DNA from 4 places in the Micromonospora sp. WMMD1102 genome. Region 4 is predicted to be linked to each of the others. Evidence: riboswitches for the same ligand, from Rfam matches in the RefSeq annotation. Region 4 holds a riboswitch; each other region holds the start of a gene.
The links. Region 4 has a riboswitch for cyclic di-AMP ahead of O7626_RS26175 (hypothetical protein). Riboswitches for the same ligand answer to the same signal wherever they lie in the genome.
Positions count from the first base shown of each region.

Region 1 (3,202 bases), 3.5 Mb from region 4:
GGGCTGCCGACTGGCCGCCAGGATCTCGGCGAAGCGGTCCAGTTCCGCCGGATCGGGTGCGACCCGGGTGCTCACCCGGCGTACCTGGGCGGTGCCGCTGGCCGGTTCGTCCCAGTCGTCCAGCGGTAGGGAGAGGTAGACCGGCCCGGCCGGCGGCTGGACCGCGGTGGCCAGCGCCCGCATGAACGCCTCCGGGATGTCCTGGGCGCGCATCGGCTCGTGACTCCACTTGACGTACGGCTCGGGAAGCTGGGTCGGGCGCACGTTGGTCAGCATCGGCTCGGAGAGGCTCATCGTCCGGGTCTGCTGGCCGGCGGTAACGATCATGGGCGTCTTGTTGTGCCAGGCGGTGACGAGGCTGCCCATCGCGTTCCCGGTGCCGGGCGCGGTGTGCAGGTTGACGTGCACCGGGCGGCCGCTGGACTGGGCGTAGCCGTCCGCCATCGCGACGGCCGACGCCTCCTGTAGGGCCAGCACGTACGCGAAGTCGGCCGGAAAGTTCTTCAGAAATGGCTCCTCGGTGGAACCGGGGTTGCCGAACAGGGTGGTCAGGCCGAGGGAACGGAGCAGGTCGTAGGTCGCTTCGTGCACCGTTGTCATCGAAAGGAGCCTCCTGGTGTCCTCGTCCCATGCCCAGACGACCGGGCTAAGCCGGTCATTTCCGTCATACCTCACCCGTACATGATCATGCCGGTTTATCTGCTCCACCGTCCGTGACCCTCGGATGGCCGCCGGAGCCCCCAATCGCGGTCCTGGTCACTGTTTTCGCTGCTCACTGGGCTTGGCAACGGCCGAACGCGGACAGTAATGTCGGCAAGTCCGCTACCGGCCCCTTGGTCACCGCCTGGTGACACCGGAGCGGACCCGCTGAGTCGTTGTGTAACGAGCCGGGGACCCACAGTTATCTGGGGTGAATCCTCGGGCTGCGGCCCGGGGTAGGGCGGCCTTCCCGCCCGAATCCGTCAGCTAACCCGGTAGGCGGTGTCGGAAGGAGTAGTTGTTTCGTGCCGCATCACCCGGGCTCCGGCCCGTCCCCCCAGTTTCCTCGCTGCATCGTGGCGCCACTCCCGGCCGCCGCGACCGCCGTACCGGACCACCCGGTCCCCGGCCGGGACCCGATCCTGATCCGATAGCGGGCTGTGCCGCGGAGGTCGTCGATGCGCGGGGCGCGCCGGCCGGCTCGCCGGCGGGTCCCGGTACCGCCGCAGGCCGGCGACGACGGATCGTGGTGGCGCTGATTCCACCGGTACGCCGACAGCGGTGCTCCGCACCCGTGGGCGCATCGCCGGTCCGTCTTCGCCAGGTTCATCGGCGCGCGCCTTTCCGGTGCCATTCCGCGCGATTCTCCGGCACATTCCGGCAGCGATAAGAAACGTCGCGTCACCATCCCGTCCCCCGGTAGTGGTGACACGCATTCCCCTGGAGGACAACGTTGAAGCACGCAATTAACGGGCGGTTCAGGACCGCCATGTCGGGCCGCCGGAACCGGCTCGCGCTCGCCTCGGCCGCGGTGCTCGCCGCCGCCGCCTCGACCGGGGTCGTGCTGGCCTCGACCGGCTCGCCGGAGGCCCCGGAGACCGGCTCGACCGTCGCCGTCGCCGAAGTCGGCGCCCCCGCCGCGGGTCAGGCCGGAGCGGCCGCCACCACCGCGCCGCGGACGACGGCGCCGCAGACCACCGCCCCGGCGACCGAGGCACCGACCACGGCGCCGGCCAGCAAGGCGGCCAAGGCGGCCCCGACCAGCACCCCGAGCAAGCGGCCGGCGCCGCCCGCGGCCAAGCTGCTGGACTACGATTTCCAGACCCAGATCAACGGTTGGTACTGCGGCCCGGCCGCCACCCGGATCGCGCTCACCGTCCGGGACAAGCAGCCGAGCCAGGACTCAGTAGCCGCCGACCTCGGCACCACGACGAGCGGCACGAACTCGGCCCAGGACACCACCCGGGTACTCAACAAGATCATCGGTACCGACTTCTACCGCACCACGGCCATCCCCGGCGGCGCGGCCACCCCGGCCCAGATGGACCGGCTCCAGGCGGACGTCGTGCACGCCGTCACCAGCGGATACGCCGTGGTGATGAACATCGCCGGCTCGGCCACCGACCTGGACGGCGGTTGGCACAGCTACCCCGGCGGGCACTACCTGACGGTGGTCGGCTACCGCGACGACGGCCGTACGGTGAAGATTGCCGACCCGGCCATCCCGGGCGAGGACAGCAACTACTGGATGAGCACCATCGACCTGGCGAACTGGGCGGCCACCCGGGGCTACTCGTCCTGAGCCGACCCGACCTCCCGAACGGGTGTAAGGAAGGGCCCCCTCCTATCGCATTTTGTATAGGAGGGGGCCCTTCCTTACACCTCACGAGGTCACTGGCCCTGCCACACCGCCTGGGCGCCGGTGTCGCCGGTACGGAACACGAAGTACAGGGTGATCCCGGCCGCCGCCAGGGAGAGCACCCCGAAGACCAGGCTGAGCACCGGCGACTCCTTGGCGGCCGGCGCACCTCCGGCAGCCGCGCCCTCCGTGCCGTCCCCCTCGACGCTGGCGGCGGGCCGTACGGCGGCGGTGCGGGGCTTGACGAGGAGGACCAGGGCCAGGGTCAGCACCCCGAGCGCGATGGTCGCGTACAGGGTGTTGGTGCCGAGATCCTGGTGCTCCGCCAGCCGGGGGACGTACTCCGGGCTGACCCGGTTACGTGATTCCAGGCGGGCGAGGAATCGGTCACCGGAGAGCTTGGCCATCAGCGCCGCGACCGGGGTGGCGACGGCGAGCAGCCCCAGCACCCAGCGCAGGTGCGGGCGGACGAACGGAAGGAACGCGTACCCGACCGCGGCCAGCGCGAGCAGTGGCACGAAGACCACTGCGGCATGGACCAGGAAGGGGTGGGCGGGAATGCCCATGAACTCCTCGAGCACCGGCGCCTCCTCGGCGACAGATCGGATCGACGACAGATCGGATCGGCGAAAGACAGGGTGGGACGACCGGCGTACGGGCCGGTGGGGCGGAAAGCTCCGGCAGCCTGGGCAGGCGTGCGGACCGTTGACATGGTGCCCGTGGCGCTGATCCTTGACAAGGGCCGGCGGAGTCCGACCGGCGGCCTGGACCAGCTCAGGTTCACTGTGGATCGTCGTCCGGTACGGCCGCGGGCGCCGGTTCCTCGCCGACGACGTACTCGGTGTACTCGGCGACCGGGGTGAA
Region 1 covers NZ_JARUBN010000001.1:2,296,614-2,299,815, forward strand. The annotation lists gene mdlC (benzoylformate decarboxylase) at 1-600, opposite strand, end outside; cyclic di-AMP (ydaO/yuaA leader) riboswitch at 856-996, shown strand; gene O7626_RS10320 (C39 family peptidase) at 1,469-2,281, shown strand; gene O7626_RS10325 (DUF2231 domain-containing protein) at 2,371-2,919, opposite strand; gene O7626_RS10330 (GNAT family N-acetyltransferase) at 3,119-3,202, opposite strand, start outside.
Region 1: linked by a shared signal. The riboswitch ahead of O7626_RS10320 (C39 family peptidase) and the one ahead of O7626_RS26175 (hypothetical protein) in region 4 are both predicted to bind cyclic di-AMP.

Region 2 (3,202 bases), 370 kb from region 4:
CGAGTTCGGCGTGCAGGGCACCTATTCGGCCAGCTCGGCGGCACCGAGCGGGTTCACCCTGAACGGCGAGTTGTGCAACGGCGCCGAGCCGACCACCCCGCCGAGCACCGCACCGCCGACCAGCCAACCGCCGACCACCCCGCCGACAAGCGTCCCGCCGACGATCACCCCGCCGCCGACCGTGCCGCCGACCACCCAGCCGCCGAGCGGCTGCGGCACGGCGGTGCTCTGCGACGGCTTCGAGAACCAGACCGGCAGTACGCCGTCGGGCGACTGGGCGGTCAGCTATCCGGACTGCTCGGGCAGCGGCACCGCCAGCATCGACACCTCGGTCGCGCACCAGGGCACCCGCTCGGTACGCATAAACGGGGCGGTCGGCTACTGCAACCACGTCTTCGTCGGCTCCACCCGCAACCTGAGCGGGGTCGGCGCGGTGCGCTACGCCCGGCTCTGGGTACGGCACACCACCGCACTGCCGACCTCGCACGTGACCTTCCTGGCCATGCGGGACGCCGCCGACGGCAACCGTGACCTGCGGATGGGCGGGCAGAACGGCGCGTTGCAGTGGAACCGTGCCTCGGACGACGCCACCCTGCCGGAGCAGAGCCCGAACGGCGTGGCGCTGAGCATGCCGTTGCCGGTCAACCAGTGGTCCTGCCTGGAGTTCATGGTCGACGGCACCCAGGGCCGGCTCTCCACCTGGGTCAACGGCACCGCGGTGACCGGGCTGACCGCCGACGGCACGCCCACGCACGACGTCGACGGGCAGTGGTACAACCGGGCCGACTGGCGGCCGAACCTCACCGACCTGCGGCTGGGCTGGGAGAGCTACGGCGAGGGTGCCGACACGCTCTGGTTCGACGACGTGGCGCTCGGTTCGAGCCGGATCGGCTGCTGACCGGGGTACGCACCCCGGCGGTCGCCGCCTGACGGAAAAGCGGACCGCCGGCACTGCCCAGGGGTGGCGGGCGGTGCCGACGGTCCGCGACAGGTTACGCGATCGATCCTCAGTTCATCGACAGGTGTACGTGGTTGGTGTGGTCGCTCGACGGGTCGCCGTTGCCCCCGTTGTACGTCTTCCAGCCACTGCTCGGCAGCCAGATCTGCTTGAACCAGATCACGTACAGCACGCCGAGCCGGTTGGCGTTGCGCACGTAGTACGCCGCCAGGTTGTTGCCGTACGTCCGGTCGCCGCCGGTCGCCACTCCGCCGAACCCGTTCTTCTGGGCGGCGAAGTCGCAGGCCTGTCCCTTCGGGTGCTCGCCGCTGCCACCGCTGCGGAAGCAGGAGACGAACCGGGTGAAGCCGGCGGCCTGGGCCTGCTTGAGCGCGTGCAGGGTGCGCGGGGTGATGCAGCCGCTGGTGGTCGGGTCGTCGAGACTGCACGACTCGTCCGGGAAGGAGCCGTCGGGGTTGCGGGGTGCCGGCCGGGCGGAGCCGCCGCCGCTGCCGCTGATCCCCGAGCCCGCGCCGCCGCTGTTGTTCGCCGCCGCGAGCGCCCGTTCGGCCTGCTTCTTGCGGGTCTCCATCACCTCGACCTGCTTGCGCTGCTCGCCGATCTCCTTGTCGAGCGCGGCCTTGGCCTGGGTTTCCTTGTCCAGGCTCTCCCGCAGCCCGCGCAGTTCCCGGCTCTCGTTCGCCGAGATCGTGTCGAGTGCGGCGGCCCGGTCCACCAGGCTGGTCGGCGAGCCGCTGTTGAGCAGCGCGGAGACCTGCCCGAGTCGACCGGTCCGGTACGCCATGTTGCCCATCTCGGCGACCCGTTCGCTCCGGGTCGCCACCTCGGTACGCAGCGCGGCAAGCTGCTGGTTCAGTTCCTTCTGCCGCTTGACGGAGTTGTCCAGTTTGGTCTTGGCGTTCAGATAGCCCTTGCTGGCGGCCTGGAGCTGCTCGCGCAGGCTGTCGGTGCCTCCGTCGATGTCGTCGCCGCCGGGAGCCGCGGCCAGCGCCCCGGGGGTCGCGTACTCCGGTGCCGCGGCGGCGGGTGCGCCGCCGAGCGCCGCGAGGACCATGCCCAGGGTGAGCGCCGCGGTGACCGCGAGCTTCCCGGACGGTCCCGAGGCGTTCCGCGCGGACGCCGGAGCGTGTCGGGTGGGTGCCAGGAACGGCATATGACAGTGTCCTTCCGTCAGCCGCCGACCGGGTTAGCTGACGGGTTCGGGACGGAAGATCCCTACCGCTGGCGCGGATGCACCCCTGGTACGTGGTTCCCCGGCTCGCGCGTGGCGATTAGGCGGCGGCCCCCGCAGGCGCCGGAGGGCGCCGCCCGGCGGAGACCGGAGCCGAGCCTACCGGCAGTTGCTGTCCGGGGATACGTGGCGTTGCCAGAGTTGAATTCACGATTCTCCTGCTTCGGGTGGATGTATCCGGACAAATATCTCCGGTGCCGGCCGGAAACTTAAGATGCCGCTAACTATCGGTGAGCTCCGATGGTGTGACCATCCCGTCAACCGAGCTGGTATTCGCGCTGGACCGTGACGGCGTGGTAACGCAGAATGAGCAGGTCCGCCGCCTGATGACGGTGACAGCATCTGCCGACCGCCGGGGTGATAACAATGCTTGACCAATCGGCGTCGCTTCCGGCCCGCATCCGGGCGTTGCGCACAGAGCGGAAGCTGTCTCAGGACAGGCTCGCCGTCGCAATCGGGGTGTCCAAGTCCACGGTGCAGTATTTCGAGGCAGGGAAGCTGATTCCGCAGGAAGGCACGGCACAGCGCCTTGACGGGGTGTTCGGCACCGACAGCGAGATTCAAGGGCTGGCAAAGACGGCACACGAAGACCTGCGCCCGTGGCTACGCCCATGGGCCGAGAATGTGCGTCGCGCGATCCTGCTGCGGTCCTGGGAACCGCTGTTGATCCCGGCTCCGCTACAGCGTGAGCCGTATATGCGAGAGATGTTCGCGGGAGTCCCGGCGAACGTGGGGAGGGTGGAGGATCTCGTCGCGGACCGGGCAGCCCGGCAGGCGGCGGTTCTGGATCAGAACCCGCCGGTGACGATTTCCTGCATCATCGCGGAATTCGCGCTCCGGCGCGGGTCGCGCGACGTCATGAAAGATCAGCTCGGCTATCTCGTCGACATCGGACACCGACCCTTCGTCACGGTACGTGTGCTGCCGGATGTCGCCGGAGGTCTGCATGCTGGTCTGGGTGGCCCGATCTCGCTGGCAACCCTGAGAGACGGTAGGCGGATCTCGTACCTTGA
Region 2 covers NZ_JARUBN010000001.1:5,474,571-5,477,772, reverse strand. The annotation lists gene O7626_RS24515 (cellulose-binding domain-containing protein) at 1-898, shown strand, start outside; gene O7626_RS24510 (hypothetical protein) at 1,008-2,111, opposite strand; cyclic di-AMP (ydaO/yuaA leader) riboswitch at 2,118-2,246, opposite strand; gene O7626_RS24505 (helix-turn-helix transcriptional regulator) at 2,556-3,202, shown strand, end outside.
Region 2: linked by a shared signal. The riboswitch ahead of O7626_RS24510 (hypothetical protein) and the one ahead of O7626_RS26175 (hypothetical protein) in region 4 are both predicted to bind cyclic di-AMP.

Region 3 (3,202 bases), 1.8 Mb from region 4:
GAACATGATCCGGTGGCCGAACTGGATCTGGACGTACCGCCTGTCGCCCCGGACCACCGTCCAGTCCCCGGGTGACGAGCCGTCGAAGGTGGTGGCCCGGTAGTACTCGCCGGGCAGCACGTTCCCGACGGCGTACCGCTGCCCGGCGGCGAGGGTGTACTGCAACGGGGTGACCGGCTGCACCGGTACGCCGGCCGGATAGGCGTCCGCCTCCGGGTACGCCCGGCCGTACACCGGAATCGTCGCCCGGCCCGGCTTCGGCGTCGCGACCAGGCCCACCGTCCACTTCGCGGTCGGCTTCGACCTCGGGTTGTGGAACCACGCCTTCTGCCCGAGATACCAGATCGCGGTCCAGTCGCCCTGCCGGCCGGCGAGCGCGTACGTCTGTCCGGCCGACGCCCGCGCCCCGTGGTCGGAGATGTGCATCGTGTTCGGGGTGCCGTCCGGGCGCAGCCCGAGGTCGTTCACCAGCGGCGCGTCGGCGGTCGGTGCGGTGCGCAGCACCACCGACGACGACCCGCGCGCCGGGCACGGCACCCCGGCCGCCGTGCAGCCGGTGAACGCCGGCCGGTTGGTGGCGAAGTCCGGGTCGATGGTGACCAGTCCGGCGGCCGGTGCGCCGACGCCCCGGAACGGCGCCCTGAGCAGGTCGAAGTAGTGCGACCAGTCCCAGTACGGCCCGGGTTCCCAGTGCATGCCGCGCACGTTCGCCGGCAGGATCCCGGGGACGTTGTCGTGCCCGATGACGTGGTCGCGGTCGAGCGGGATGTCGTACCGGTCGGCGAGGTAGCGGACCAGTTTGGCCGAGGTCCGGTACATCGCCTCGGTGTACCAGGTGCCCTGTGCGGCGAAGCCCTCGTGTTCCAGGCCGATCGCCTTGGCGTTGACGTACCAGTTGCCGGCGTGCCAGGCCACGTCCCTGCCCTTCACGTGCTGCGCGATGTGCCCGTCGGCGGAGCGGAGCGTGTAGTGCCAGCTCACGTAGGTCGGGTCCTGGACCAGCCGCAGCGTGGTGTCGTAGCTGCCCTCGGTGTCGTGGATGACGATGTACTCGACCTTCTGCCGGGCGGGCCGGTCGGAGAGGTCGTGGTTGCCGTAGTCGCCCTCGCCGAACGCCTGGTAGGGGGCGGGGATCCACTCGCAGGAGATGTCGCGCGGGCACTCCAGCCCGTCCGGGCGGGGTCGGCCGGGCAGGCCGAGCCGGTCCAGCCAGTGCCGCTGCGGGACGATCCCGGGGTGGCCGGGGAGGGTGATCCGGTGCCCGTCGTCGGTGGTCCGGCTGGCACCCTCGGCGAGGGTCCGGTACACCTCGTCAGCGAAGGCGGCGGCGGCGTCCGCGCGGTCGCTGCCGGCGTACCGGGCCACCGCGCCGTACCAGGCCGCCGGGTCGCCGCGGCGGCGTACTCGGACTGCCGGGTGTCGGCGTACTCGGATTGCCGGGTGTCGGTCGACGGCGGCGCGGCGAGCGCGGGGCTGGCCGGCAGCAGTGCCGCAGCGCCGAGCAGGGCGGTGCCGATCGCGATTTTCCTGCTCAGCGGCGTTGTCGTGGGAAGCATCGAACCTCCAGGGGCCGGGGTGGGCCTGCCGATCACCCTCCACCCGGGACACCGCTGCGGTCAATACCTGCCAAACAAGCTCGTCGCCATGTAGAAAACTTTCACCTATACCGAGCGTGTCCGAGCCGGTCCTCGTGGGTCGACTCCGCCGAGCGTCGGTTCGCGCCGTCCGTGACCGCCCCGATACACAACGAATCGACTCAGATCACGGGGTTGCGTTTGGATAACACCCTTCTCTAAGGTTGGGGACCGTCGAGCCGACGGCAGGCCGCCTAGCCGGGCGGCGACGTCTCGACACCGCCGAATCGTCACACAGAGCGAACCGGGGACCCGAGCATCCTGGGGTGAATCCGCGCCTTCTGCGGTAGGGCGACACTCTTTCCGCCCGAACCCGTCAGCTAACCCGGTAGGCGGGCTACGGAAGAAGGAGTACGGACCCCGGTGGCTTCCCCTGCCCCGCCGCGGTCGCCCTCCCTCCCGTCGGCAGCCGCCGACGCCGGGAACGCGAAACCGCGCCCTCGAAGGTCCATCCTCGTCATCGCCCTCACCGCCCTCGCCAGCGCCGTCGTGCTGTTCACCGGCACGACGCCGGCACTGGCCGAGCCGTCGGTGGCCGAGATCGAGCAGCAGATCGACACCGCCTGGCGCAAGCTGGAGCCGGTCGTCGAGAAGCACAACGCCACCCGGCAGGACCTGGCGGCGAAGAAGAAGCAGGCCGCCACCCTGCAGAAGAAGATCGCCCCGCTGCAGTCGCAGATCGACGCCGCGATGAACCGGGTGAGCGACTTCGCCGTGCAGGCGTACAAGGGTGACAAGGCCTCGGCGGTCAACGCCCTGCTCACCTCGAAGTCGCCGACCGCGCTGGTCGGCCAGCTCTCGGTGCTCGACCAGTTCGCGCGCCAGCAGCAGCGCGAGGTGCAGGAGGTCGTCGACCTCAAGGAGAAGTACGCCGCCCAGAAGGCTCCGCTGGACCGGCTGGTCACCCAGCTGACCAAGACCGAGGCGGAACTGGCGGCGAAGAAGAAGGAGATCGACGCCGAGGTCGAGCGGCTACAGAAGCTGCGGATCCAGGCGTACGGGAACGGCTCCGCCGGCCCGCTGCGGCCCGCGCCCTGCCCGGCGACCTACCCCGGCGGCCCGTCCGGCCAGGCGGTCAAGTTCGCGTGCGCGCAGATCGGCAAGCCGTACAAGTGGGGTGCCGAAGGCCCCGGCTCGTACGACTGCTCCGGCCTGACCCTGGCCGCCTGGGCCAAGGGTGGCGTCTCGCTGCCGCACAACGCCCGCGCCCAGCGCGGACAGACGAAGCAGATCAGCCGCTCCGAGCTGCGCCCTGGTGACCTGGTCTTCTACTATGCCGACCTCAGCCACGTCGGCATGTTCGTCGGCAACGGTTGGATCGTGCACGCCTCCCGGGCCGGCGAACCGGTCAAGATGAAGCGGATGGACGACGGCGAGATCCACAGCTTCGGCAGACCGGGCTGAAATCTCCGGGTTGAGGTCCCCGGGTCGACGGTCTCCGAGTCGACCGAGTCAACGCAGAACCCCCGTCGCGCAGGTGCGGCGGGGGTTCTGCCGTTCGGCCGACGGGGTGGCGCCGTGCCTCAGCGGGTGGGCCAGGTGCGCCAGTTCTGCCAGGAACGGCTCGG
Region 3 covers NZ_JARUBN010000001.1:7,679,761-7,682,962, forward strand. The annotation lists gene O7626_RS34855 (peptidoglycan recognition family protein) at 1-1,365, opposite strand, end outside; gene O7626_RS34860 (hypothetical protein) at 1,441-1,650, shown strand; cyclic di-AMP (ydaO/yuaA leader) riboswitch at 1,845-1,985, shown strand; gene O7626_RS34865 (C40 family peptidase) at 1,998-3,038, shown strand; gene dcd (dCTP deaminase) at 3,158-3,202, opposite strand, start outside.
Region 3: linked by a shared signal. The riboswitch ahead of O7626_RS34865 (C40 family peptidase) and the one ahead of O7626_RS26175 (hypothetical protein) in region 4 are both predicted to bind cyclic di-AMP.

Region 4 (3,202 bases):
CGGTCTCCCGCGCTCCGTGCCGGCCGCGCCGGATCGCGCTGGCCCGTGCCGAACCGCGCTGGCCCGTGCCGAACCGCGCTGGCCCGTGCCGAACCGCGCTGGCCCGTGCCGGCCCGTGCCGGCCCGTGTCGGACCGTGCCGAACCGCGCCGGATCGCCCTGGCCCGTGTCGGACCGTTTGCCGGGCCGCCCCTCGGGTAGCCGCCGCGCGGCAGGCAGGACCGGGTCTGGACGGGGGCGGGATGCGCGGTCGAGGGGTGCGCGGCCGACCCGCGGCCCGGGTGGCGGTGATCACCGGGGCGAGTGCCGGGGTGGGCCGGGCGACGGCCCGGCTGCTGGCCCGGCGGGGGATGCGGATCGCCCTGCTGGCCAGGGGCGGTGCCGGCCTGCGGGGGGCGGCCGAGGACGTCCGGGCGGCCGGCGGCGTACCGCTGCCGATCGAGACGGACGTTGCGGACCACCGGCAGGTGGCGGCGGCGGCGGATCGGGCGACCGGCGAACTCGGCCCGATCGACCTCTGGGTCAACAACGCCATCGTCTCGGTCTTCGCGCCGCTGCACCAGATCGCACCCGAGGAGTTCCGGCGGGTGACCGAGGTCTGCTATCTCGGGTACGTCCACGGCACCCTGGCCGCGCTGGACCGGATGCTGCCCCGGGGCGCCGGCACGATCGTGCAGGTCGGATCGGCGCTGGCGTACCGGTCGATCCCGCTACAGTCCGCGTACTGCGGTGCGAAGCACGCCATCGTCGGCTTCACCGAGTCGCTCCGCTGTGAACTGCTGCACGACCGCAGCCCGGTCCGGGTCACCATGGTGCACCTGCCGGCGCTGAACACCCCGCAGTTCGACTGGGTGCTGTCCCGGCTGCGCAACCGTGCCCGACCCGTACCGCCGATCTACCAGCCCGAACTGGCGGCCCGGGCGATCGTGCACGCGGCCGACCGGCCGGACCGCCGGGAGTACTGGGTGGGCGCGTCGACGGTCGGCACCATCATCGGCAACCGCTGCCTGCCCGGCCTGCTCGACCGCTATCTGGCCCGGACCGGGTACTCCGGACAGCAGACGGCGCGGCCGGCCCCGCCGGACCGCCGGGCGAACCTCTGGCATCCGGTGGACGACGGTGACGGGGTGGACCGGGGCGCGCACGGGGAGTTCGACACGCCGTACCGGACCCGGAGTCCGCAACTCTGGCTGTCCCAGCACCGGGGCGTGGTGACGGCCGGTGTGCTCTCCGCCGGTGCGGTCGCCGGTGTGCTCTTCGGCACAACGCCGTGGCGCCGCCGGTAGTCGAAGAATCACCCACCGACCAACCTGGACATGTTTCCGCACGTCAGGCCGTTGGCAATGCGGATGGTGAATAGCCGACAGCAGCTGGTGGATAATGGCGGGCAAAGCATGCCCTTCGATGCGTACGACGCGCCGTGATTACTGATAGTCGTTGCCTGGCAACGCTTTTAGCCGGGAACAGGTCTTGCCATTCCGGAAGTGAAACCGGGTATGCTGTCTGCCGTTCATAGCCGGATACCGTGTGGTGCCGGCGCTGATCGCCGCCTAATCGCCACACGGCGAGCCGGGGCCCCACGTTCCCCTGGGGTGAATCCGCGAAAGCGGTAGGGACCACTTCCATCCCGAACCCGTCAGCTAACCCGGTCGGCGGCCGACGGAAGGGATACATGTGAGGGCACCCCTACGCCGAAGGCTGGCGACTGCCCTGGCACTGCTCACCGCCGCAGCTCTGGTCGCGGTTCCGTCCGAGGCGTCGGCCGCGCCGAAGCCGGCCCCACAGGAGGAAGCCGACTCGCCGCTGCTCGGGGACGTCCTCGCCAGCGCCGGCAAGCGGCTCGCCGAGGCGAAGGCCGAGCGCACCAAGTCGCAGCGGCGGCAGCAGGCGCTCGGCAAGCAGCTGAAGGACGCCGAGGCCAAGCTGGCGGCGCTCGCCCCGGAGGCAAGCGAGATCGCGGCCGAGTCCTACCGCAGCGGCAAGCTCAGTGCCATCTCGATGCTGCTGTCCAACAACTCGACCGACCCCTCCAATGGCGGCTTCATGCAGCGGATGTCGGCGCTCAACGAGCTGAACCTGTTCAACAACGGCAAGCTCCGGGCGCTCAACCAGGCGCGGGACGAGGTCGGCGCGGCCAAGAAGGCGATCGACGAGGAGGTCGCCAAGCAGGCCGCCCAAGAGAAGATCATCAAGAAGCAGCAGTCGGACGCGAAGAAGGCGCTCTCCCTGGTGGGTGGCAACTCGCGGCCCGACAAGGGTCTGGTGTCGGCCACATCGCCGGTCGCCCGGCCGGGGCCGGGGATGGCGGACGGCTTCCCGGGGCTGCCCTGCAACAAGAAGGACCCGACCACCAGCGGCTGCATCACGGCCCGGACGCTGCACATGTACAACGAGGTGCGCCGGGCGGGCTTCAAGCGGTTCGTCGGCTGCTTCCGGCCCGGCGGGCCGTTCGAGCACCCGAAGGGCCGGGCCTGCGACTGGTCGCTGCGCAGCTCCGGGTTCAGCCGGGCCGCCAACGACGACCAGATGAAGTACGGCAACGACCTGGCCGCGTTCCTGATCCGCAACGCCGACCGGCTCGGCATCCTCTACGTGATCTGGTACAAGGAGATCTGGTTCCCGGACGAGGGCTGGAGTTCCTACAGCGGTCCCAGCGACCACACCGACCACGTACACGTCTCGATGCTCTAGCCTCGGCCCGACACCCGGCCGCCCCGCCACCTGCCCGTGCAGGTGGCGGGGCGGCCGCGTTCAGTCGGCGGCGTGCCCGTCGCGTCGCGCGGCGGGCCGGCCGGCGGGCTGGCATCATCGGCCGATGGCAGTCATCGAGGTCGTCCGGGGCGACATCACCCGGCAGCACGTGGACGCGATCGTCACCGCCGCCAACGAGTCGCTGCTGGGTGGCGGCGGTGTGGACGGTGCCATCCACCGGGCGGCCGGGCCCCGGCTGGCCGAGGCGGGTGCGGCGATCGCCCCCTGCCCGCCCGGGGAGGCGGTGGCGACGCCCGCGTTCGACCTCGACCCGCCCGTCCGGTACGTCATCCACACCGTCGGCCCGGTCTGGGAAGGCGGCGGGTACGACGAGGCCGAGGTGCTGGCCTCCTGTTACCGCCGCTGCCTGGCGGTCGCCGACGAGGTGGGCGCGCGCAGCGTGGCCTTTCCGGCCATCGCCACCGGGGTCTACGGTTTTCCTGCCGACCGGG
Region 4 covers NZ_JARUBN010000001.1:5,844,867-5,848,068, reverse strand. The annotation lists gene O7626_RS26180 (SDR family oxidoreductase) at 242-1,285, shown strand; cyclic di-AMP (ydaO/yuaA leader) riboswitch at 1,537-1,670, shown strand; gene O7626_RS26175 (hypothetical protein) at 1,674-2,690, shown strand; gene O7626_RS26170 (O-acetyl-ADP-ribose deacetylase) at 2,815-3,202, shown strand, end outside.